DNA from 3 places in the Spirillospora sp. NPDC047418 genome. Region 1 is predicted to be linked to each of the others. Evidence: riboswitches for the same ligand, from Rfam matches in the RefSeq annotation. Region 1 holds a riboswitch; each other region holds the start of a gene.
The links. A riboswitch is a leader RNA that binds a small molecule or an ion and turns the genes downstream of it on or off. The one in region 1 is predicted to bind cyclic di-AMP.
Positions count from the first base shown of each region.

Region 2: another riboswitch for cyclic di-AMP. It lies ahead of ABZ806_RS22665 (C40 family peptidase); the one in region 1 lies ahead of ABZ806_RS31920 (NlpC/P60 family protein).
Region 3: another riboswitch for cyclic di-AMP. It lies ahead of ABZ806_RS23205 (CHAP domain-containing protein); the one in region 1 lies ahead of ABZ806_RS31920 (NlpC/P60 family protein).

Region 1 covers NZ_JBEYTW010000068.1:11,199-18,849, forward strand. Annotated here, with positions in the region: gene shc (squalene--hopene cyclase) at 1-1,848, shown strand, start outside; gene hpnH (adenosyl-hopene transferase HpnH) at 1,892-2,896, shown strand; gene ABZ806_RS31915 (SAM-dependent methyltransferase) at 2,961-3,767, shown strand; gene ABZ806_RS31920 (NlpC/P60 family protein) at 3,754-4,407, opposite strand; cyclic di-AMP (ydaO/yuaA leader) riboswitch at 4,415-4,553, opposite strand; gene ABZ806_RS31925 (acyl carrier protein) at 4,941-5,210, shown strand; gene ABZ806_RS31930 (beta-ketoacyl-[acyl-carrier-protein] synthase family protein) at 5,231-6,451, shown strand; gene ABZ806_RS31935 (beta-ketoacyl-[acyl-carrier-protein] synthase family protein) at 6,451-7,602, shown strand; gene ABZ806_RS31940 (beta-ketoacyl synthase N-terminal-like domain-containing protein) at 7,599-7,651, shown strand, end outside.
Region 2 covers NZ_JBEYTW010000036.1:30,180-37,830, forward strand. Annotated here, with positions in the region: gene ABZ806_RS22640 (MFS transporter) at 1-928, opposite strand, end outside; gene ABZ806_RS22645 (hypothetical protein) at 992-1,291, opposite strand; gene ABZ806_RS22650 (VanW family protein) at 1,831-3,033, shown strand; gene ABZ806_RS22655 (BlaI/MecI/CopY family transcriptional regulator) at 3,079-3,483, shown strand; gene ABZ806_RS22660 (M56 family metallopeptidase) at 3,488-4,423, shown strand; cyclic di-AMP (ydaO/yuaA leader) riboswitch at 4,527-4,675, shown strand; gene ABZ806_RS22665 (C40 family peptidase) at 4,679-5,722, shown strand; gene ABZ806_RS22670 (hypothetical protein) at 5,760-6,167, opposite strand; gene ABZ806_RS22675 (hypothetical protein) at 6,161-6,400, opposite strand; gene ABZ806_RS22680 (BlaI/MecI/CopY family transcriptional regulator) at 6,397-6,771, opposite strand; gene ABZ806_RS22685 (VldE C-terminal domain-containing protein) at 7,310-7,582, opposite strand.
Region 3 covers NZ_JBEYTW010000038.1:2,053-9,703, reverse strand. Annotated here, with positions in the region: gene ABZ806_RS23225 (hypothetical protein) at 1-176, shown strand, start outside; gene ABZ806_RS23220 (hypothetical protein) at 262-651, shown strand; gene ABZ806_RS23215 (DUF302 domain-containing protein) at 785-1,189, shown strand; gene ABZ806_RS23210 (C40 family peptidase) at 1,751-2,935, opposite strand; cyclic di-AMP (ydaO/yuaA leader) riboswitch at 3,308-3,454, shown strand; gene ABZ806_RS23205 (CHAP domain-containing protein) at 3,456-4,463, shown strand; gene ABZ806_RS23200 (DUF6153 family protein) at 4,700-5,080, shown strand; gene ABZ806_RS23195 (DUF305 domain-containing protein) at 5,153-5,761, shown strand; gene ABZ806_RS23190 (hypothetical protein) at 5,803-7,203, opposite strand; gene ABZ806_RS23185 (zinc metalloprotease) at 7,593-7,651, shown strand, end outside.

The sequences.
Region 1 (7,651 bases):
CCGGGGCTCACCGGCGCGGCGGCCGGCGCGCTCGACGCGGCCCGCGCCCATCTGCTCGGCCGCCAGTCGCCGGAGGGCTGGTGGAAGGCCGAGCTGGAGACCAACGTCACCATGGACGCCGAGGACCTGCTGCTCCGCCAGTTCCTCGGCATCCGCACCGAGGAGGAGACGGCGGAGGCGGCGCGCTGGATCCGCGCGCAGCAGCGCCCCGACGGGACGTGGGCGAACTTCCACGGCGGCCCCGCCGACCTGTCCACCACGATCGAGGCGTACGTCGCGCTGCGGCTCGCCGGCGACCCCGCGGACGCCGGCCACATGCTCGCCGCCGCCAAGTACGCGCGGGACGCGGGCGGCATCGAGGGCAGCCGGGTGTTCACCCGGATCTGGCTGGCGCTGTTCGGGCAGTGGTCGTGGGACGACCTGCCGGTGATGCCGCCGGAGCTGATGTTCCTGCCGAGCCGGGTGCCGCTGAACGTGTACGACTGGGCGTGCTGGGCGCGGCAGACGATCGTTCCGCTGACGATCCTCGGGTCGTTGCGCCCGGCCCGGTCGCTGCCGGTCGACCTGGCCGAACTGCGCGCCGGCGCCGTCCCGCCGGACGGTGCCAGGGGCTGGGGGCGGGCCTTCAACGCGCTCGACCGCGCCCTGCACGTGTACGAGCGGGCGCCGGTGCGGCCGCTGCGCCGGGCCGCGCTGCGCCGCGCCGCCGACTGGATCATCGCCCGGCAGGAGGCCGACGGCTGCTGGGGCGGGATCCAGCCGCCCTGGGTGTACTCGCTGATGGCGCTGCACGTCCTCGGCTACGGCCTCGACCACCCGGTCATCAAGCGCGGCCTGGACGGATTGGAGCGGTTCACGATCCGGGACGAGAAGGGCCGCCGGCTGGAGGCGTGCCAGTCGCCGGTCTGGGACACCGTCCTCGCCATGAACGCCCTCGGCGACGCCGGCTCCGCCCCCGACGACCCCGCGCTGCTGCGCGCGGCGCACTGGATCGTCGGCGAGGAGGTCACGGGCCTCGGGGACTGGGCGGTGCGCCGGCCGGACCTGCCGCCGGGCGGGTGGGCGTTCGAGTTCGACAACGACGTCTACCCCGACACCGACGACACCGCCGAGGCGATCCTGGCGCTGCGCAAGGTGGCGCTGCCGGAGGCGGAGGCGCCGATCGAGCGGGCGATCCGGTGGCTGAACGGCATGGCGTCGCGGGACGGCGGCTTCGGCGCGTTCGACGCCGACAACACCCGCGAACTGTGCACCAAGCTGCCGTTCTGCGACTTCGGCGCCGTCATCGACCCGCCGTCCGCGGACGTCACCGCGCACGTCGTCGAGGCGCTGTCCAAGGAGGGCCTCGCCGAGTCGACGGTGGTGAAGCGGGCCGTCGTGTGGCTGCTGAAGGCGCAGGAGGCGGACGGCTCCTGGTTCGGGCGCTGGGGAGCCAACCACGTGTACGGGACGGGCGGCGTGGTGCCGGCGCTGATCGCCGCCGGGGTCCGTCCGGAGAAGCCGGCGATCCGGCGCGCCGTGGCGTGGCTGGAGGAGCACCAGAACTCCGACGGCGGCTGGGGCGAGGACCTGCGCTCCTACGACGACCCGGCCTGGATCGGGCGGGGCGAGTCGACCCCGTCGCAGACGGCGTGGGCGCTGCTGGCGCTGCTGGCCGCCGGTGAGCGGTCCGCCTCCGTCGACGCCGGCGTCCGGTGGCTGGTGGAGAACCAGCGCCCGGACGGGAACTGGGACGAGGACCAGTTCACCGGCACCGGGTTCCCCGGCGACTTCTACATCAACTACCACCTGTACCGGCTGGTGTTCCCGATCAGCGCCCTGGGCCGCTACCTGGAAGGTGCCGCATGACGCGGCCCACCGTATTCACCCTGTCAGAGGAGGTCCGAACACAATGAGCATGCCCCTTCGCCAGAGCCTTCGTATCGGGAGCTATATCCTCCGCAACAAGATGCGCGGCAGGGAGAAGTTCCCTCTGATCGTGGAACTGGAGCCGCTTTTCGCGTGCAATCTGTCCTGCGCGGGCTGCGGAAAGATCCAGCACCCCGCCGACACGCTGAAAAGGCGCATGCCCGTCGAGCAGGCCGTCGCCGCGATCGAGGAATGCGGCGCGCCGATGGTCTCCATCGCGGGCGGCGAGCCGCTTATGCACCCGAAGATCCACGAGATCGTGAACGAGCTCGTGAAGCGCAAGAAGTTCGTCTTCCTGTGCACGAACGCGGTGCTCATTCCGCGGCATATCGACAAGTTCAAGCCGTCGCCGTACTTCGCGTGGGCCGTGCACATCGACGGCCTCCGGGAACGGCACGACGAGTCGGTCTGCAAGGAGGGCGTCTTCGACGACGCGGTCGCCGCCGTCAAGGAGTGCAAGCGGCGCGGCTTCCGGGTCACCACCAACACGACGATCTTCAATACGGACACCCCGCAGAGCGTCATCGACGTCATGAACTACCTCAATGACGATCTGCGGGTCGACGAGATGATGATCTCGCCGGGGTACGCCTACGACAAGGCGCCCGACCAGGAGCACTTCCTCGGCGTCCAGGAGACCCGCGAACTGTTCAGCAAGGCGTTCGCGGACGGGAACCGCAAGCGGTGGCGCCTCAACCACTCGCCGCTGTTCCTGGACTTCCTGGAGGGCAAGGTCGACTTCCCCTGCACGGCGTGGGCGATCCCGTCCTACTCGCTGTTCGGGTGGCAGCGTCCCTGCTACCTGATGTCGGACGGCTACACCCAGTCCTACAAGGAACTCCTGGAGGAGACCGACTGGGAGTCCTACGGCCGGGGCCGCGACCCGCGCTGCGCGAACTGCATGGCGCACTGCGGCTACGAGCCCACGGCGGTCATGGCCACGGTCGGCTCGCTGAAGGAGTCCCTGCGGGCCATGCGCGACACCTGACCGGAACGCCCGGAGAGTCGGGTTTTCACCCACTCTCCGGGCGCCGATGATCTACCATCCGGTCATGGCGGACGAGTGGCCCCCGGCCGAACTTGACTTCGACAAGCCCACCATCGCGCGCGCCTACGACGCGCTCCTCGGCGGCAAGGACAACTTCGCCGCCGACCGCGCCCTGGCCGACCAGACGGCCGAGCTGATCCCCGGCCTGCGCGAATCCGCGGTCGAGAACCGCAAGGTCCTCGTCCGCGGCGTCCGCTACCTGGCGCGCGAGGCCGGCATGGACCAGTTCCTCGACCTCGGCAGCGGGCTGCCCACCCTGGAGAACACCCATGAGGTGGCCCAGCGCGAGAACCCCGGGGCCCGGGTCGTCTACGTCGACATCGACCCTCTGGTCGCCGTCCACGGCCGCGCGCTGCTGGCCAGCAACGACGCCACGAGGGTGATGACCGGCGACGTCCGCGACCCGGCGGCCGTGCTGGCGGACCCCGCCGTCGAGGGCTTCCTCGACTTCTCCCGCCCGGCCGTGGTCATGATGGTCGGGATGCTGCACTACCTCTCCCCGGACGTCGTCGACGGCGTCGTCTCCGCCTACCGCGACGTCCTGGTCCCGGGCAGCCACCTCTTCATGACGTCCCTCGTGGACACGGGCCTGCCCCAGCAGCAGGAGCTGGCCCGCATCACACGTGAGAACCTCGAAGAGGGGTGGGCGCGCACGCCCGCCGAGGTCGAGGCCCAGTTCGGTGACTTCGAACTGGTCGACCCCGGCGTGACGTACACGGCCCTGTGGCGTCCCGACACTCCCGTCGACCCGGACGACCTCGCTCCGGGCGAGCAGCTGGGAGTGGCCGGGATCGCCCTCAGGCGTCGCTGAGCTTGACCGGCCGGTAGGCCTTGTACTCGCTGCCGGACGACAGGCCGTAGTCGCGCGTCCGGTAGTCGGTGCCGTAGCGGCCCCGCTGCTCGTACGCCCAGTACGACGTGTGCCGGCTGTTGGCCCACTTCTCGAAGATGACGACGTGCCTCGTCGTGTTGGTGCCCTCGGCGTCCATGACGAGGTCGCCCTTCTTCAACTCGGACATCGAGATGCGCTCGGTGAACCGCGAGGACGTCAGCCCGACCGTGTTCGGTCCCGGCTTCGGCAGCCCCAGCGTCATGGCGACGAAGCCGGAGCAGTCGGTCCGGTAGCCCTCGTGGTAGTCGGACTGGCTGTAGCGCACCCGCTGGTCGCTGTGCGGGTTCCAGGTCTTGGCCCGCGAGATGACCTGCGACCGTTCGTCCGGGTCGGACTTGGCGGAGTCTGGCTTGTCGGACTTTCTGGATTCGCTGGGGTCGGCCGCCCGCGGCTTCGGGACGGTGTGGACGGCGGTGACCGATGTGCCGGTCTCCTCTGGTGACTTCGCCGCCTGGACGGTCGTGGCGGCCACGCCGAACACGGCGAGACCGATCAGTGCGCCGTTGGCGCGGGGGCTCAGCCCGAACGGACCCGGGCGTTTGCTGTGCTTGCCTTTCAAGGGGGGCTCCTTCTTCCATAAGCCGCCTACCGGGTTAGCTGACGGGTTCGGACGTGGAAGTCGCCCTACGGCCTGGAACGGCCGATTCACCCCAGTGAGGGTGGGTCCCCGGCTCCGCGCGACGGCGGACTCGGCGGTTGCCGCTGCGCTGTGCGGAGCGGCGTTGCTGTTGTCGCCCACCGGCTGTGCCGGGTGGGACAAGAGCGCCTGGTGGGCGCCTTGGCGGGGGCCAAGCTACTCACATCACCAAGAGAAGGCAAACCCCCGCAAAATCAAACCCGCAGCTCAGGCGCCTCCCGAACCGCGGGAAACCCCCTGCCGCAGGGCCCTGCGGCCCCCTCGCGGAGCGGCCCGCCGCACCGCCCCCCGCGACCGCCCGGCCGCCGCCCGGCCACCGTCCCGCGACCGCCCCGGACCGCCGGGCGGACCCTGCGGCCGGGGCCCCGGCCGGCTCGGCCGTATAGGAAACGTATAGCGGCGGATCGCACGCTCTGCGGGACTGATGAACCGGTGCGGGAAATGGCGGAGGTGACATGTCCGGCTCGAATTTCACGGCGGTCCTGGACGGCGAGGGAAAGGGTCAGATCAAGGAGATCGTGTGCGAGATCCTTGAGATAGATCCGAACGAGATCACCGACGGGAGCCTTTTCAAGGAGGACCACGGCGCCGACTCGCTGCGCGCCATCGAGATCCTGGCCGCGCTGGAGCGCACGTTCCGGGTGACCATCGACCAGGCGGCGCTGGACCAGATGGTGAACCTCGACGGGGTCTACTCCGTCGTGGCCGACGCCGCCCGGGAATGAGCCGGGCGATGGGCCGGGCGATGGAGCGTGTGGTGGTCACCGGTCTCGGGCCGGTGACCAGCATCGGCACCGGCGTCGCGGAGTTCGCCGCCGGCCTGCGCGCCGGGCGCAGCGGCGCCAAGCCGATCACCGCGTTCGACACCGCCGGGTTCGCGCACGCCGGCGGATGCGAGATCGACGACTTCCGGCCCGGCGACTGGATCACCGAGACCCGGCTGGACGAGCTGGGCAGGGCCGCCCGGTTCTCCGTCGCGGCGGCGCGGATGGCGGTCGCGGACGCCGGCCTCGGGCCGGCGGAGCTGCGGGCCCGGCGGGTCCTGGTGTCGATGGGGACCACCGACGGCGAGTCCCGCGACCTCGACCACCTGGTGGAGAGCGAGCTCGACGGGGAGACCGGCGCGTTCGATCCGGTGATCGCGCGGCGGGTCGGCGCGGTGCGGCTGTCGTCGGCGATCACGGCCGAGCTCGGGCTCACCGATGTCGAGGCCGCGACGCTGCCCACGGCGTGCGCGGCGGGCAACTACGCCGTGGGGAGCGGGTTCGACGCCATCCGCTGCGGGGACGCCGAGATCGCCCTGGTCGGCGGGGCGGACGCGGTCTGCCGCAAGACCTTCACCGGGTTCTACCGGCTCGGCACCATCGCCCCGGAGGTCTGCCGGCCGTTCGACAAGGACCGCAAGGGCATCCTCACTGGGGAGGGCGCGGGCGTCCTGGTCCTGGAGAGCCTGGAGTCCGCGCTCGCCCGGGGTGCGCGGATCCACGCCGAGGTGCTGGGCTACGGGCTGTCGTGCGACGCCCGCCACCCGGTCGCCCCGGACCGCGACGGGATCACCCGCTGCATCGAGCTGGCCCACCGCAACGCCGGGATCGACCCGGCGGACGTGGACTTCATCTCGGCGCACGGCACCGGGACGAAGGCCAACGACGTCACCGAGACCGGCGCGATCCGGCAGGTGTTCGGTGACCGGCCCCCGCCGACCGTGTCGATCAAGGCGATGATCGGGCACACGATGGGCGGGGCCAGCGCCATCGCGGCGGTGGCGTGCGCGCTGGCGCTGCGCGAGGGGTTCATCCCGCCGACCATCAACCACGTCGAGACCGACCCCGAGTGCGGCATCGACTGCGTCCCGAACCGGGCGCGCCCGGCGGACCTGCGGATCGCGCAGAACAACGCGCTCGCGTTCGGCGGGAACAACGCCGTGCTCGTCCTCGGCCGGGCCCCCGCCGCCGGAGCCGCCTGATGGGCTGGATCATCACGGGCATGGGCGCCGTCGCCGCGACCGGCGGCGACGTGGCCGGGTTCTTCGGCGCGCTGTGCGCCGGCCGCAGCGCGCACGCCCCGCTGCGCGGCTTCGACCCGACCCGCTACCGGGCCCGGAACGCCTACGAGATCGACGACCGCCCGGCGTCCGGGGACGTCCCGCTGCGGGCGAGCCGGTGGCTGGAGCGGGCGGTGGCCGCCGCGCTGCGCGACGCCGGGATGGGCGAGCGGCTCGGCGACGTCCCGGTGCTGGTCGGCACCACCCTGCGGGAACTGCGCTCGGTCGAGCTGAGCTGGCGCGACGGCGTCCCGTTCGACCCGGCGGACCTGCACTTCGGCGCCGTCCTCGGACGCCGGTTCGGCGCGACCCGCACCTACACCGTGGCCAACGCGTGCGCGGCGTCGCTCTACGCGCTCGGCCTCGGCACCGACCTGCTGGAGCTGGGCGAGTGCGACACGGTCGTGGTCGCCGGAGTCGACACGATCACCGAGAGCACCTACGGGCTGCTGGACCGCTGCTACCCCGAGGCGCCGGACCGGATCCGCCCGTTCGACCGGGACCGCCGCGGGATGCTGCAGGGCGAGGGCGCCGCCGCCGTCGTGCTGCGCCGCGCCGCCGACGGCCCCGGCCCGGCCGGGCGGCGGCACGCCACCGTCCGCGGGGTCGCGGTCAACTGCGACGCCGCGCACCCGTCCGCGCCGGACGCCGGGAGCATCGGCGCCGCGATCCGCGAGGCGCACGAGCGGTCCGGGGTGCGGCCCGCGGACATAGACCTGGTCATGCTGCACGGCACCGGCACGCCGCTGAACGACGAGGCCGAGGCGGGTGCGCTGGCCGAGGTGTTCGGGACGGCCGCGGGCCGCCCCCACATGACGGCCGTGAAGTCCATGACCGGGCACACGGCGGGGGCGTCCGGGCTGCACAGCCTGGTCGCCGGGGTGGAGGCGATGCGGACCGGCACCGTCCCGCCGACCGTGCATCTGGACGACCCGATCGACGAGGTGGCGGGGTTCCGCCTGGTGCGGGGCGCCGCCGCGCACACCACGGGGCTGTCGGTCGCCCAGGTCGACTCGTTCGGGTTCGGCGGCCTCAACGCCGTCGCCATCGTGGAGAGGGCGGTCCGGTCATGAACGCGCCGGCCATGGACGTACCGGCCGACGACCTGGTGGTCACGGGCAC
Region 2 (7,651 bases), on a different contig from region 1:
GCGCCGTCATCGGCAGCAGCGCCGCGCCGCTCGGGAACGCCCCGTAGCCCAGGACCTGCTGGAGGTAGAGGTTGAGGAAGTACCACATCGGGATCCACGCGGCGCCCAGCACCATCATCGCGACGTTCGCACCCGACAGGTTCGGGGTGCGCCACACCGACAGCGGCATCAGCGGGCTGCGGACGATGCGCTGCAGTCCGACGAAGATCACCAGCAGGAGCACGGCGCCGCCCAGCTGCAGGACGGTCCCGGCGGAGTCCCAGCCCCGTCCGGGCGCCTGGACGATCGCGTAGACCGTGAGGCCCAGCCCGCCGGTGACCGCGAGCGCGCCCAGGACGTCCAGCCCGGCGCGGCGTCCGGGCACGTCCGGCAGGACCGCCGGAACCATCGCCAGCGTGAGCAGGCCGATCGGGATGTAGATGATGAACACCCACGGCCAGCTCAGCCACTCGGTGATGACGCCGCCGAGGAACACGCCGGCCGTGCCTCCGGCCGGGGCCGCCGCCCCGTAGAACGCCATCGCCTTGGCCAGCTCCTTCGGGCGGGCCGAGAACAGCACCATGAGCAGGGTCAGCGCCGACGGTGCGATCAGCGCCGAGCCGACGCCCTGGATCGCGCGGCCGACGATCTCGGCCTCGGCGCCGGTGGCGGCCGCCGCGGCCACCGACCCGCCGATCAGAACCAGCCAGCCGGCGGTGAACACCCGCCGCGCGCCGAACAGGTCCGACAGCCTGCCGCCGAGCAGCAGCAGTCCGCCGAGCGCGACCACGTAGGCGTTGAACACCCATTGCAGGCCGCTCTGGTTGAAGCCGAGCTCCCGCTGCATGTCGGGGAGCGCCACCCCGATGATCGAGGTGTCCATGATGACCATGAACTGGGCGGTGGCGAGCACGGCGAGCGCCCACCAGCGCCTGGGATCTGCGGACATGACAGTCCACCCTTCATGAGATGTACCCCTAGGGGGTATGTCGCGAGGACGATAACATACCCCCTACGGGTAAATCATCCCGAGTGCGGGTGGAATCTCCGACTTCGCCTCTGCCAGTTCGCCGCCGACCTTCCCCAGCGTGGCGTCGTCCATGGCGGTGATGCTCGACGAGGCCGCTGGGTGATCACGGAAGCAGGTCAGGACGTCCGGCACGTCTGCGCCGAGGCGAAGCCGTTCGTGTAGCGGCTCGATCTTGATGTCGGTGCAGCCGGCCTCAGTGAGCAGTGCGCGGATCCGCTCCGGGTCGGCGAGCGAGAACGGACCGGGGCCTGCCGCGCGGCGATGCGGCCGGTCTCGCCGCATCCATGGTGTTCCAGCCGGCCTCGCTTCCCATACCGGACGAGCCTGAAGGCGCGGTGGTCATCGCTCCCCCTCCTACCGCGCATTACCTACTACGCAGCGATAGTACTACTTGTAGTTAGTAGCCGGACGTCGCCTGCCGGCGCGGCACGTGCGAACCTTCGGCTGGCCGCAAACGAACTACGAGACGTACATATGCACGCGAAAGGCTTCTCCATGCACTCCAACCAGGGGCGCTCTGCTCGGCGAGGCACTCTCCCGGCACTTTCTACTATGGTACTTAGTAGTCTGGTGTCGGCAGGGGGACCGCACCCGGAGGAGATTCTCTCCGTCGCGGCCCTCGTCATCGTCACGGCCGTCGGCTACGGCGGCGCGGCGGTATATACCGGGGACGACGTGCCACGGGGAACAGAGGTCTCGGGGGTCGACATCGGCGGGCTCAGTGAGCGATCCGCCGTGGAACGCCTCGATCAGGCAGGTTCGGGTTCACCTCGGTCTTCTCCACCGTCTTCGGCGGACGGGAGATCACTCCTCGGATTCGCATGGACGAGACCCGGTTCGCGGCCGCGCTGGGCCAGCTCAACAAGCGGATCGGCACGCCCGTACGGGAAGGGGCGGTGAAGTTCCGCGGCACCACACCCGAGGCCGTACTTCCGCGACCGGGCGCCGGGCTGGACGCCCGGACGGCCGCCGCTCCGGTCAAGGCCGCTTTCCTCGCGGCACTGAGAGGCAAGCCGACTACTACGGAACTGCCGACAAGCCCGCTGCGGCCGAAGGCGGATGCGAACGAGATCCGCCAGGTCGCGGCGGGGCCGGCACGGGTCGCCGTGTCCGGGCCGGTCACTCTGGCCGTCGATGCCGAGCGGGTCACGGTGGAGCCGAGGAGCTTCGCTCCCCACCTGGTCTTCGCACCCGACGACTCGGGCAAGCTTCGGCTCGTTCCCGCCGCGGAAGGCCGGGGAGTCGATTCCCGAGCACTCGGTGACGCGGTCGCCGGCGCGGTCCTGCTACCCCAGGGGCGTGAGGTGAACGTGCCGATGACCGTCGACAAGCCGCGAGTCGCGACCGACCATGCGCGCGACATGGGCATCAAACAGAAGATCAGTTCTTTCACCACCCGCCATTCGTGCTGTGCGCCCCGGGTCAAGAACATCCACACCATCGCCGACATCCTCGACGGCTACATCGTCCGGCCGGGCGAGACGTTCTCCCTCAACGGGATCGTCGGCAAGCGGGACAAGGCGCGCGGCTTCGTGGAGGCACCGATGATCCTGAACGGGCGGTACGTGGACGACGTCGGCGGCGGGATCTCGCAGTTCGCGACGACGATGTTCAACGCCGTGTTCTTCGGTGGGCTGCAGGACGTCCAGCACGTCCCTCACTCGTACTGCATCTCCCGCTATCCGGCCGGACGCGAGTCGACCGTCTCCTTCCCGCAGCCGGACTTCCGGTGGCGCAACGACTCGCCGTACGGCGTCCTCGTCGACACCGCCTACACCGACACCTCCCTCACCGTGAACTTCTGGAGCACCGAGCGCTACGACATCGAATCGAAGAGTTCCGAGAAGTACGCGATCAAGAGTTTCGAGAGCAAGACCGAGCCGGGGCCGAAGTGCATCCCGATGCCCGGTGCCGAGGGTTTCCAGATCGACGTCTGGCGCATCTTCAAGCAGAACGGGAAGGAGGTGCGCCGCCAGAAGTTCCACACCACCTATGAGGCCGAGCCGCGCATCACGTGCCAGTAGCGAGCGACAGCCCGCGTTCCCGCCCACAGCCGGTTCTCCGGCACAATGTGCGCAGGACGGAGGTGGCGCGTGGCCGGATTGGGTGGAGCACTCGAGCGTTCCATCATGGACGTGCTCTGGGACGCGCCAGGCCCGCTGCGGGTGCGCGAGTTGCTCGCGAAGCTGAACGAGGACGCCGACAAGGCTCTGGCCTACAACACCGTCCAGACCGTGGCCGAAAGGCTCGCGCAGAAGGGCCTGCTGCGGCGCACACCGGACGGGACGGCCTTCCGTTACGCCCCCACCCGCGCGCGGGAGGAGTACGCGGTCGAGTTGATGCTCGACGCGCTCACCGAATCCGACGATCACGGGAGCATCCTGGCGAGGTTCGCCGAAGCCGTCCCGCCCGAGGACGCGCGCCACCTGCTGGACGCCCTGCGCCGGCGGACGTCCGACGACCAGGGGGCATGACGGCGTGATCTACCTCGTGATCAGCCTGGTGTCCACGGCGGTCCTGCTGGGCTGCCTGGCGGGGCCCGCCCTCGATCGACTCCGCCGCCCCGCCGCGCATCCGGGGATCGCCATCGCCTGCTGGTTCGCGGCGCTGGCCGGCACCTTCATCGCCGACATCGGGATCGTCGCGGTGGCGCTGCTGTCACCGCCGGCGCCCGGCCACGGTCTGCTGGAGTGGCTGCGCAACTGCCTGCCCCACCATGGTGACGAGGCGATCATCATGGCGGCCGCCGCGAGCCTGGCGCTGCTGACGGCCTGCTGTTCCAGGCTCGCCCGCAGCCTGCCGCGGCTCAGACGAGCCGTGCGGCACCGGCGCCGGCACTGGGAGATGCTCCGGCTCGTCGCCAAGGAGCATGGACGGCACGACGACGTACTCGTCCTCGACCACCCCATCCCCGTGGCGTATTCGCTGCCCGCCCGGGAGCGCGCGATCGTGGTCAGCACCGGCACGCAGGAGACCCTCACTCCCGAAGAGTTCGGCGCGGTTCTCGTCCATGAACGAACCCACCTGCGTCAGCGGCACCACACGATGCTGCTCATGCTCGACCTCGCCTACGCACTCCTGCCCTGGTTGCCGACTGTCCGCCGGGCGAAGAAGACCCTGCCACTGCTGCTGGAGATGGCCGCGGACGACGCGGCGGCCCGAGCCTGCGGCAGGCGCACGCTCGTCGACGCCCTGTGTCGGCTCGCGGCGACGCCGGGTGTGGCGGGCGCCCTCGGCGCCGCAGGGCCCTCCACGGGGGCGCTGACGGAGAGAGTGCTGCGACTGGAGTCCGCCGAGGTGGTGAAGCCGCGCCGGGTCGTCCGGGCGGCCGCCTCCGCCTTCGTTGCCGTCGCCGTCGCCACGCCCCTCCTGGTCGCCGCCGCGACCATCGTGCAGTTGTCCGACATCTGCTGAGACGGCCGAGGCGGTTTGTCGTATTCGGCCACTTGGGTGGCGAATGAGGCCACTATCTCCTACGCTCCGTAGGAGCCATCGTCCGGTGTCCCCGCCGGGGACAGCGGTGGCCACGCCGAATCCCGCGGCCCCACGCCGTCCGAGGAACCGGGGAACCGTTCTCCATCTGGGGTGAATCCGCTCACCATGAGCGGTAGGGCGACTCCGGCCCGAACCCGGCAGCTCACCCGGTAGGCGTACTGGAGAGGACAGTGCATGCAGCGACGAGCTGCCGGAGAGAGAAGGCCGATCCGCCGCCGGCTCATCACGGGCACGGCTTGGACGGCATCGATCGCCGTTTCCGCGACGCTCGTGGCTCCCCCGCCCGCCTGGGCCGAGCCCCAGCCGACCCGCAAAGAGCTGACCGCCCGGCAGAAGAAGCTCGCCGACGAGGCGGAGAAGCTCAGCGAGCAGTACAACGGGTTGCGCGTGCGCCTGCAGCAGGCGCAGCGTGCCGCCAAGGTGGCCGAGGGCAACGCCGTCCGCCAGAAGAAGGCGCTGGACGAGGCCCGGGATCGGATCGTCAAGCTCGCCGCGGACAGTTACAAGAACGGGCCGGCGGACCCGGCGGTCGCGTTCGCATCGGCGGACGACCCTCAGGCCGTGCTGGACAAGTCGGCCACGCTCCACTACTTCGCCCGCCAGGACAGCACTCGCGTCGCTCACCTGCTGCAGACGATGCAGTCCGCGGAACGATCCCGCAAGTCGGCCGAAGCGCGCGCGAAGCAGGTGCGCGAGCTCACCGGCGAGGCGAAGAAGAAGCGCAAGGAACTTCAGACCAAGCTGAAGAAGGTCGAAACCAAACTCGGTGTCGGCTCCGGCGCTCGCACCAACGCGGGTCCCGCCCCGAACGTGGATCCCGGAGGCGCCTCGGCCAAGGCCATGGGGGCGGTCAGAGCGGCCCTGAGCCAGCGCGGCGTTCCGTACTCGTGGGGCGGCGGCAACGCGTCCGGCCCGTCCTACGGCACCGCGCAGGGCGCCAACATCAAGGGCTTCGACTGCTCCGGACTGACCCTGTACGCCTACGCCCAGGTCGGCATTACCCTCCCCCACTACACCGGGAGCCAGTTCACCGCCGGCACACGTGTCTCGCAGAGCCACCTGAAGCCCGGTGACCTGGTCTTCTTCTACAGCGACCTGCACCACATGGGCCTGTACATCGGCAACGGCAAGATGGTCCACGCCCCGCAGACCGGCGACGTCGTCAAGATCAGCTCGATCTCCGGCCGCCCGTTCGCCGGCGGCGTCCGCGTGGCCTGACCACCGCCGCCCTGAGCGGCCCGGTACCGCGTCCCCGTCACCCACCCCTGGGGTGACGGGGACGTCCTTTGGCTGCCTCTCCTACAGCCTCCCCAGCTGGAGGTCTTGGGGGGCCGATGGCGACCAGTTCCGTAGCGACGCCCGGCTCGGTACGGGTCGCGCCGCTACATCGGGAAGTGGCAGTGGCGTTCAAGGAGAGCCGTGATGGCCGGGTTGGCGGCGAGTGCCAGCGGCAGCGTCGCAAGCAGAGCGCCGACGCCGCCGGTGAGACGTCCGGTACGGGACAGGGGGTCGTGAGGTGCGAGAAGGCGGGGAACGCACGGCCGAACGCGACGGCGAGGTTGATGGCGAGATCGCGGCGGCCCGCCAGATGCGCGCGTTCATGGGCGAGGACCGCGGACAACTGATCCTCAGGAAGCGGTTCGAGCGCCCCAGTGCTCAGCACGACACAGCGGTGGCGTCCGGGCAGGCCGCCAGGCCGTGCGGTGTCCGGACGATCGGCACCACCCGCATCAGGCCGGCGAGGACCACCGCCGCCATAACGGAAGCCCCGGCCGTCTGCCAGGCGAGTACGCCGAGCCGCGGGGCACGGTCGGCCCAGCCGCGGGCACGCATGAGCCGGGGCCCCAGGATTCCCAGTAGTGCCGCGTAGGCGAGGAGGGTGGCGGCCGCGGTCACGTGGTGTCCCGCGGCTGCACGACCTTGAGCGCCGCCTGCAAGGCCCTGCTCTCCTCCGGTGACAGGTCGGACAGGAAGTGCACGAGCGCGGCGGCCTGGTTGTTGCTGGTCGCGAGCGCCTCGCGCATGAGTTTGGCGGTGTAGCCCTCCCGCGAGGCCACCGCCTCGTACTCGTACGCACGCCCCACGCGCTTCCTGCGCAGCCACCCCTTCTTGTGCAGGTTGTCCATAACGGTCATCACCGTGGTGTAGGCGATCGACCGCTCGCGCTGGAGGTCTTCAAGGACCTCGCGGACGTTGGCCGGGCGGCCGTAGGACCACATCCGGTCCATCACCGCGGCCTCCAGGTCGCCGAAGCGCTGCCCGGCCATGATCTACCGCCTTCCGACGTCACGCCTGCTGGATCGGCTCCGCATACTACAGCCCATAGTAGGTCCCTCTCGCTGGCCCGCGCGGAGATCAGTTCGGCTCGGCGGTCCCCCAGAACTCCCCGGTGGCCGTCGTCTCGCGCAGAGTCTGGAGCGTCGAACGGGAGAACCAGCCGGCGCTGCGATCGATCCGTCCGCTCTCGTGGATCCCGAATCGTTCAGAAGCTGTCGGCGGGGGGGGCCGGCGGACCGCGTCCGGTCGGGCATCAGGTCGGCGACCGCCAGCCGTCCCCCGGACCTGAGCCAGATCTCGCCGCTGGGCGCGGCCGAGGCCGGTTCGGTGAGCATTTGGTGATGCCACTGCCCCGCCGTTCCGTCCGTCATGCGCTCGGCTTGCATCGTCGTCGTCCGCCCTCCATGGCATCTACTACCAGGCTTCGTAGATCGATGCATCAAGTAGGCGCGGAGGTGTCTGCACCGGTTCTGACCGCCAGAACGCGCTGCCAGAAGTCCGGCGGGCCGTCCAGCTCGTCGCCGCGCCTCAGTGACGTTCTTGGTGATCCGCCACACGCTGCCGGCGGTGGCGGTTCCGCGGCGAGGCGGTCGGCATCCTGCCGGCAATGCTCTCCATAAAGTCGCAGGCGCGTCCGGAGCCGTGGTCCTGCGGGTCTCCAGGGCGGTAGCAGCCAATCGTGGGGAACGGGCCGAACTTCTGGTCGATCTCCAGCATGATCTTGCGCATGCGGGGCGTGACGCCGGGCCGGCGCCGCTGTTCCTCCGCCTGGGCGAGCTGACCGTCTTTGGAGTCGGTCATTTTGCGTCCCGTCCGGCCGACTCTTCGCGGCGGTTCACGTCCATGGGACGGATCGCGAGGTGAGCGGAG
Region 3 (7,651 bases), on a different contig from region 1:
GGATCGGCTGGCTCGTTACCACTTTGGGGCTGCTGACCATCGTGCTTAACCTGCTCACACAGTTCACGCGAACTCGGATGCTTCCGGGCGGGCACAGCCCCTTCTACCTGATCCTGGGGATCGCCGTGGCGGTCTCCAGCCTCTGGTGGTTCGGCTGGTTCGACCGCCAGGGATGAGTCGTCGCAGCGAACACCCTCGACCAAGACACCCAACCCATCTACGATCCGGCCTAGTAATGCATCGCATAGAGAGGACGGAGAGGTGAAGATACCCAGGCGCGTCGACGCCTCGCTGGACTGGCTGGAGAAGCACATCGGCGTTATCGCGGCCACGGTCGCCATGATCGCTACGGCGGCGTCCACGCTGTGGCTGCCCTCCTTCGCCGGGTTCATCCCCGGCCTCGCCATAGGCGGCCTCTTCGTTCACCTGCGACTCACGAAGCGTCTGGCGAAAGCGAGAAGGGACGTTGACGACCTGCTCCGGGACAACGGGGCCCTGCGCCACCGCAACACCGTCCTCACCAGCGGCGTCATCGCTCAAGGCACACAGGTCACCCACAAGTTCGTGCCCATCGGCGAGGCCGTGGCCGACGCGCAGGACACACACGGCACACTGCCTCTCCCGCAAGACGACGCCGATCCAACAACTTGACGACGGTCGGAACCACCCGTGGTCACGCCAGAGGGCACGTAGCACCGCCCACCCCCGGGCGCGGCTCACCAGCAGCAAGCCGCTGGCCACCGGTGGATGCTGCATTCGTGGTCGTCATCAGTGGACGAATGACATGGAATACGCGCGCACCACCACCCTTGACCTTCCCTACGACCAAGCAGTTCCCCAGGTGAAGGAAGCCTTCGCCGACCAGGGATTCGGCACGCTCACCGAGATCGACGTCCGCGCCACTCTTAAGAGCAAGCTCGGCGAGGACATGGAGGACTACCTCATCCTTGGTGCGTGCAATCCCCAACTCGCCCACCGCGCTCTGGACGTCGAGCGTGAGATCGGTCTGCTGCTTCCGTGCAACGTCGTCGTCCGCGCTCTGCCTGAGGGCGGGACTCTGCTGCCGCTCGATCCAGGCGTCATGGTCGCCGTCCCCGAGCGGCCCGAGTTGCGTCCGGTCGCCGATGAGGCCGGACAGCGGATCCAGGCCGCTCTCGACACGCTGACCAGCCGAACCGGGCAGGGGTGAGGTCCGCTACGGGTGGGCGCCGGCACGGCACTGAGGCCGAGGCTGGGTGGAGCGGCCCGCAGCCTTGGGTCACTCCGGCCGCTGAGGGACGGCCGTGCCGCTATGGGAGAGGGGCGCTCGACCCGCCTCGCCACGAGGGCGGCGGGAGTTCGGTCGTCGGCCGCCGGGCTTCAATGCCGGCCCCGCGCCGGCAGGCGCCGGGGGCTTGTCCCGCCACATCCACAGCACCGCCGCCAACGTCACCACCGCGACCGGGACAATGACCGCCAGCACCGCGATCCGCACCGACCGCGAAGCCCTGACCGCCCGCCGTGAGCGTGACTGCCGTGTGCGTGGTTACCGCCCATCTCTGGCCGCTCCTTGCCGCTGTTCGCCGTCCTCCGCACTGGCCCGTGCCGATGAAAGGGTCACCACCTGACGCTCACCGGCGGCAACAGGGAGCTAATGCCGAGACCATACACATCTGGTTCTTCGCTTGAGCGCCAATCCCCTAGCGCATCCTGGCCGCGCTCGAAACGCTGACCAGCTCGGCTGGGCAGGGTGAGATCCAATTCCAACCTGTCAGCCCGCCAGCCGGGCGGCGAGGCGCGGATTGATGCGGATCGCCCCTTGGAAGTTCCTGAAGTAGACCGGTTGGATGCGCACGACGGTGCCGCGCCTCGGTGCGGCGAGCATCTTTCCATCGCCGAGGTAGAGCGCGATGTGGGAGATGTATCCCGGGGCGGTGGGGTCGTGGGCCCAGGTGAGCAGATCACCGGGCCGGGCCTTCTCGAACGGGATCCGCCAGCCGGCCTTCGCCTGGTCGTCGGCGACCCGCGGTAGCCGGACACCGGCCTTGCCGAAGGCATACTGCAGGATTCCAGAGCAGTCGTAGCCGCCCTCGGCGTCCGACTCCCCGCCCCAGACGTACGGCATCCCGAGCTTGCTCTCGGACGCTTTGATCGCCGTGCGGATCTGGAGTGCGGTCAAGACCTGACCGCGAGCGTCCGGGAGCTGGGCACCTGCGCCCGGGGAAGTCCCGCTCTTGGTGGCGAGGGATACGACCTTGGACCCGCGCGGTACGAGCCTGCGCACGCTCCGCGTGAGCTTCGTCAGGTCGCGCTTCCCGGCGCTGATGAGCAGCGCATTGCCTTCCGCCATGCCCAGGGTGCGTGCGGTTGGACGCGAGACCACGGCGTCGACCTCACCGATCCCCATCGTGGCGAGCGCGCCGACTCTGAGGCTGGTCTTTCCAGCGGTTCCGTCGAGCGCCGCTTGGCTGCCGAGGGACACCCCGCCGTCGGTCCCCAGTGCGAAGGAGACCGCGATGTCACCTGCAGCGACGTTGCGCCAGAGCGCGTCCGATTCCGCGGTGGGTTTCGGTGTGTAGCGCCGGAAGGTCGAAGGATCGACGCCGAAGACGGTCACGGACTTGCCCGCGAGACGGCCTTGTGCCGCATCGACCGTCTCGACTCCGCGTACGCCTTTCATCTCGGCGATCTTGGCGATCGCCGAGGGCGGGAGAGGTCGTGGTGCGGCCACGAGCAGGTGCGGCGCGAGCCGCGACGTCAAGGGGGCGACGAGCCCTGCTGAGGACGGTTCGGGACGCCCCGCCGCCAGGAACCGGGCCGCACCGGCCTGCGCCACCGTGGCCGGAGGCGCTTGCGATGCCGAGCGGACGGCCAGGACCGCCACGTCCGCGGTCAGTGTGGTCACCGCCGAAATGCCGATCACTATGGGAACCGTGCGGCCGCTCGGCTTGAACACCCGGACCTCCCGCAAGGTTCGCGTACCATCTCCTACGATGCGTCGGAGGTGACGATAGCCGCCATGCTGCGTCGACGCCAGCCGCCGGCCACGATCAAGTAGCCGCACATCAACTAGGGCTACTACCTTCAATAGTAGCTATGACGGACCGCGAACGGCCGGTTCAGCTCTACTGGCCGTGTCCGCCCGACAAGTCGGCAGGTGCATGCAAGTCGTCCTGAACAGGCAGTACTGACACTCGACGATGCGCGGAGACACCGGCCCGCAGGCAGCTGATCCGTGGTCGGCTTTGACCTCGCGTTGCCATCTCGGCGAACGTGCTACTACATTGCATCGTAATCGGTTCGTGATCCACTCCCCGGCCTGGGGGGCGCGGACCGACCGCCTAATCCCGATCGGCGCGCCAGCGCCGCGGGAGCCGGGGACCCACTGTTCCTGGGGTGAATCCGCCGCGCGCGGTAGGGCCTGCTCCTGGCCCGAACCCGTCAGCTAACCCGGCAGGCGGAGTCAAGGAGAACCGATGGATCCCGTAGGTGCGAAGCTGCTGGAAGTAGCCAAGAAGGAACTCGGATACCGCGAGAAGGCCGGCGGCTACACGAAGTACGGCGACTGGTACGGCAAGACCTACGAGGGCGGTGACGACTACTACGCCACCGCCCCCTGGTGCGACATGTTCCTCGCCTGGGCCGCCACCGAGACCGACACACAGGACTGGGCGGGCGAGTTCGCCTCCACCATCCAGCACGCCGAGTGGTTCAAGAAGAAGGACGCGTGGGGCACCAAGCCCGAGCCGGGTGCGCTGGTGTTCTTCGCCTGGTCCGACTCCAAGGACATCGACGCCATCAGCCATGTCGGCCTGGTGGAGAGCGTCAAGGGCTCGTCCCTGCGCACGATCGAGGCCAACACCGACGGCGTCTACCTCAAACGGAAGACGCGCGACGTCAGCGACGTCGTCGGCTACGGCTACCCAGGCAAGGTCAAAGTGGCGGGCAAGCCGCTGCCGGGAACCGAAGACGAGACGAACTACGTCCCCAAGCACGCGGCTCCCGCATCCGAGTCCAAGGGCGCGGAGGCGACGCGCCCCGAAACGGCGGTCACCTCTCAGGGCGCGAGCCCGAAGGCGGCCGGCGACCAGCCGCTCGTCCAGCCGGACGTCCTGCTGGGAGGGCTGCTGTCCATCGCGGTCTGCGGTACGGCCGCGCTGGCGGCGGGCAAGTCGATCGCTGCTCGCGTTCCGGCGGAGCCGCCGATCCGTGTGCGGAAGCGCGGCAAGCACCACAAGCAGCCGGTGGAACTGCCCGCGGACATCACACCGGCGGGCCTCGATGCGTCCGAGGCCGGAACCGCCGCCATGCCGGTGATCTCGGCCGCCGTCGCCGCCGAGGCAGAGGATCGCGAATTCTGGAGCCGGGTCTCGACACTGCAGGACGACGAAGATCTGGCGTTCTGGGACACCCTTTACATCGATTTGGAGCCGATCCGCTCGAACACCTCCGACCGCACGATGGCCGGTCGTTGTGGCCGATGACCGAGTCGTGGCCTCTGACCGAGGCGATCCCGATTGAGCCGGGAGCGTGCCGGGAGACGTATGTCCTGGTCAGGGAGGCGCCTTGGCGGATCACCGGCCATCCCTCGCTACCATGGGCGTGGCAGAGCAGCGCAGGGAGAGGAATGGCCGGCGGTCTTCCGGGCGGACGGTCGCTACGGGGTATGGAACGGCAGGTGGGGTAGCTGAACCGGTCACCGGAACGGTGCGGGCAAGCCATGAAGCTGCCGTTCGGCCTGCTCATGTTGCTCTGCGTCCTGGCGATGCACGGCTTCCAGGCATCGCCGAGCCCCACCGAAGCGGCGGGCGTCCCGCTGACGGCGATGAGCATCGGGCACGAGGCGACGCCATCCTCGTCGAAAGCCGTCCATCAATCCTCGGGCGAGGACCAACCCGGTGATCATCACCAGGATCATCCGGGCGGTCAGGTCTGCCTGGCGATACTGTCCATGATCTCCTTCCTCGGAGCGATCGTCGCCCTGTTCGTGCGCGAGCCGGTGATCGTGGCGAGGCGGATCCTGACCAGGATCCGAATCCTTCTCGTAGGACGGCCTCCACCGAGGCCGTCCCTGTACCGCCTGAGCGTGCTGAGGCTGTGACAGACCGGCGGCGTCTTCGCGGGCGCCGGGCTCCCCGAAGTCACAGACACTCGACACGAAAGGTCCACCACCATGAAGCGCGCACTCGCGCTCGTCGCCGTCCCCGCCCTGGCGATCAGCCTGGCCGCCTGCGGCGACAACGACTCCGACAACGCCAAGGCCCCGATGTCCGGCCACTCGATGCCGGCGAGCGCGTCACCGTCCAACGGCGGCTCGCAGACGCAGCACAACGACCAGGACGTCATGTTCGCCCAGATGATGATCCCGCATCACCGCCAGGCGATCGAGATGGCCGACCTGGCCGCCATCCGCACCTCGTCTCCGGAGGTGAAGCAGCTCGCCGCGGAGATCAAGAAGGCGCAGGACCCGGAGATCAAGCAGCTGTCCGCCTGGCTGACCGGCTGGGGGGCGTCGGTGCCCTCGCCCGGGATGAGCGGCATGAGCCACGGCATGGACGGCATGATGACGGACAAGGAGATGAAGAAGCTGGAGGGCGCCAAGGGCGCGGCCTTCGACAAGGCGTTCCTCGAAATGATGATCAAGCATCACGAGGGCGCCGTGGCGATGGCCAAGACCGAGCAGTCCTCCGGGCAGTTCCCCGCGGCCAAGCAGATGGCCACGGACATCGTGACCTCGCAGTCCGCCGAGATCACCAAGATGAAGAACCTGCTCAAGCAGTAGGACCGCGCGGTAGGGCGGGCGGGGTCCCGGGCCCGCCCGCTCTACCGTCCAGCCGGCTTTCGACGGGCGCGTGTCAGCACCAACGCCGCTGCGAGAAGCGACAGACCAACCCCGTAAAGGACGGCTCCCCAAGCGATCTGGCCTCCTGTCACGTCCCCGCCACCGGCCGGGCGGTAGAGCTCCCGCCGCATTGTCACCGTCGTTCTATCTCCGGTCCTGAACGGCATCCAGGTCTCGGCGTCTCCGCCTCCGGATGTCCTGAACTCCCCGTAGACGAACCACAGGTCACCGCGCGGCAACCGCAACGCCCCTTCGAAGCGGCAGCCGCCCACGGGGCCGAGGCGTCCGATGACCTCCCGTCCAGCCCTGCGCGCCACTGCTCTCAATGGCTGCATCTCATTGCAGCGGCTTTCCGGAAGCACAGCGAGATGCGTGACGCCGGCATTGTCGGTGACAGCGCTGAGACGCACCTCTGCGTAAGGCTCGCCCTGCCCGGGGTCATGAGCTCGCGCCGGCCGACCAGGACTCACCACGAGCACGATGCCGATCAGTGCCGCCGCCGCTGCACCGAGCACAGGCGACCTGCGGCGTGCCGCTGCAAGGCACAGCAGCCACACTGCGAGCAGGGGCAACGCCACTGCGCCCACGCTCGCGGGCGACTGACCCGTCCATCCGAGAGCGGCGGACGTCCATGCGGCTGCGGCGACGCCGGCGGCCCCGGCGGTGTACCTCTGGAACGTGCTGCGCCAAGGCAACTCCATTGCGGCGAGCCCGATGACCGCCAGCGGGAGGTCGGGGGCGCTTCGTCCCATGATCACGAGTACGACGGTGGTCAGCAGGCGCGTCAGCGCATAAGCGGCGATCATTCTGAGGACAGCGTGACGGTGCGGCACCAGGCGGCGCGTGACCAGCACGGCCGGGATTGCGGCGGCCAGCAGTACCGGGAGATAGAACGCCTCGCTGAACTGCGGGACGTCGGTTTCGTACTCCAGCACCGCCATTACGAGGCTGCCGAGCACGAGACCTGAGACCGCGGTCTCCACCAGTCCGGACCGGGTCGTCCGAAGGCCGGCCAGTACTCCGATCGCCATCGTCGCCGAAGCGAACACCACGAGCATGTGCGGTGGGCTCCACAGCACCGCGTCCCTGCCGTAGGCGGCATGCCAAGCCGCATCCGCCGGGGCGGCCGCCAGCGTAAACCCGCCGCCGAGGGCGGCCAACGCCAACGGAGGCCGCCCAAGGACGGCGCTGATGGAACGGAGACGGGCCAGGGCCGTCAGGCCCCAGACGAGGATCGCGAGGCCTGCGACGGCCACCGAACCGTAGAGCGTGACGTGCGGCGGAATCCAGGCACTATCGCGACCGAAGTCGGTGTGCCATGCATCGTCCCAGTACGTCGCGAAGAGCGACACCGCGCCGCTGCCCGCGATGATCGATCCCAACCCCGGACCGAGACGCCAAGTATGCATTGATGAGACAGTCATGTCTCAAGAGTGCTACTAGGCGGCCTAGTAGTCAATGGCCGCTGGAGACGCGACGGCCCGCGCGGCCGCAGGGGCGTCATGGTGGTACGGATAGCCGGACTATCGACTACCCGCTCGGCGGGCGCCCTGATCTCCCAGTTCACGAAGTCAGCCGGGAAACCCGCAAACCCGCCCCTTGTCACCGCCGAAACAGCGGGGTTACTTTCCGCTCGCCACATGCGGCCGATGTCCAGAAGACATCGGGAAGTGAGGGGAATGCAGCGCGCGGCTTTCCCTGATCGAACTCCCAAGCCCCCCGCCAAACGTCGAAGGAGGATCCCTTGCGACGGCCCACGAAAGTCCTCGCGTTGACGGCTGCGGTAAGCATGCCGCTCGTCTTCGTGAACACGAACAGCGCCTCAGCCCA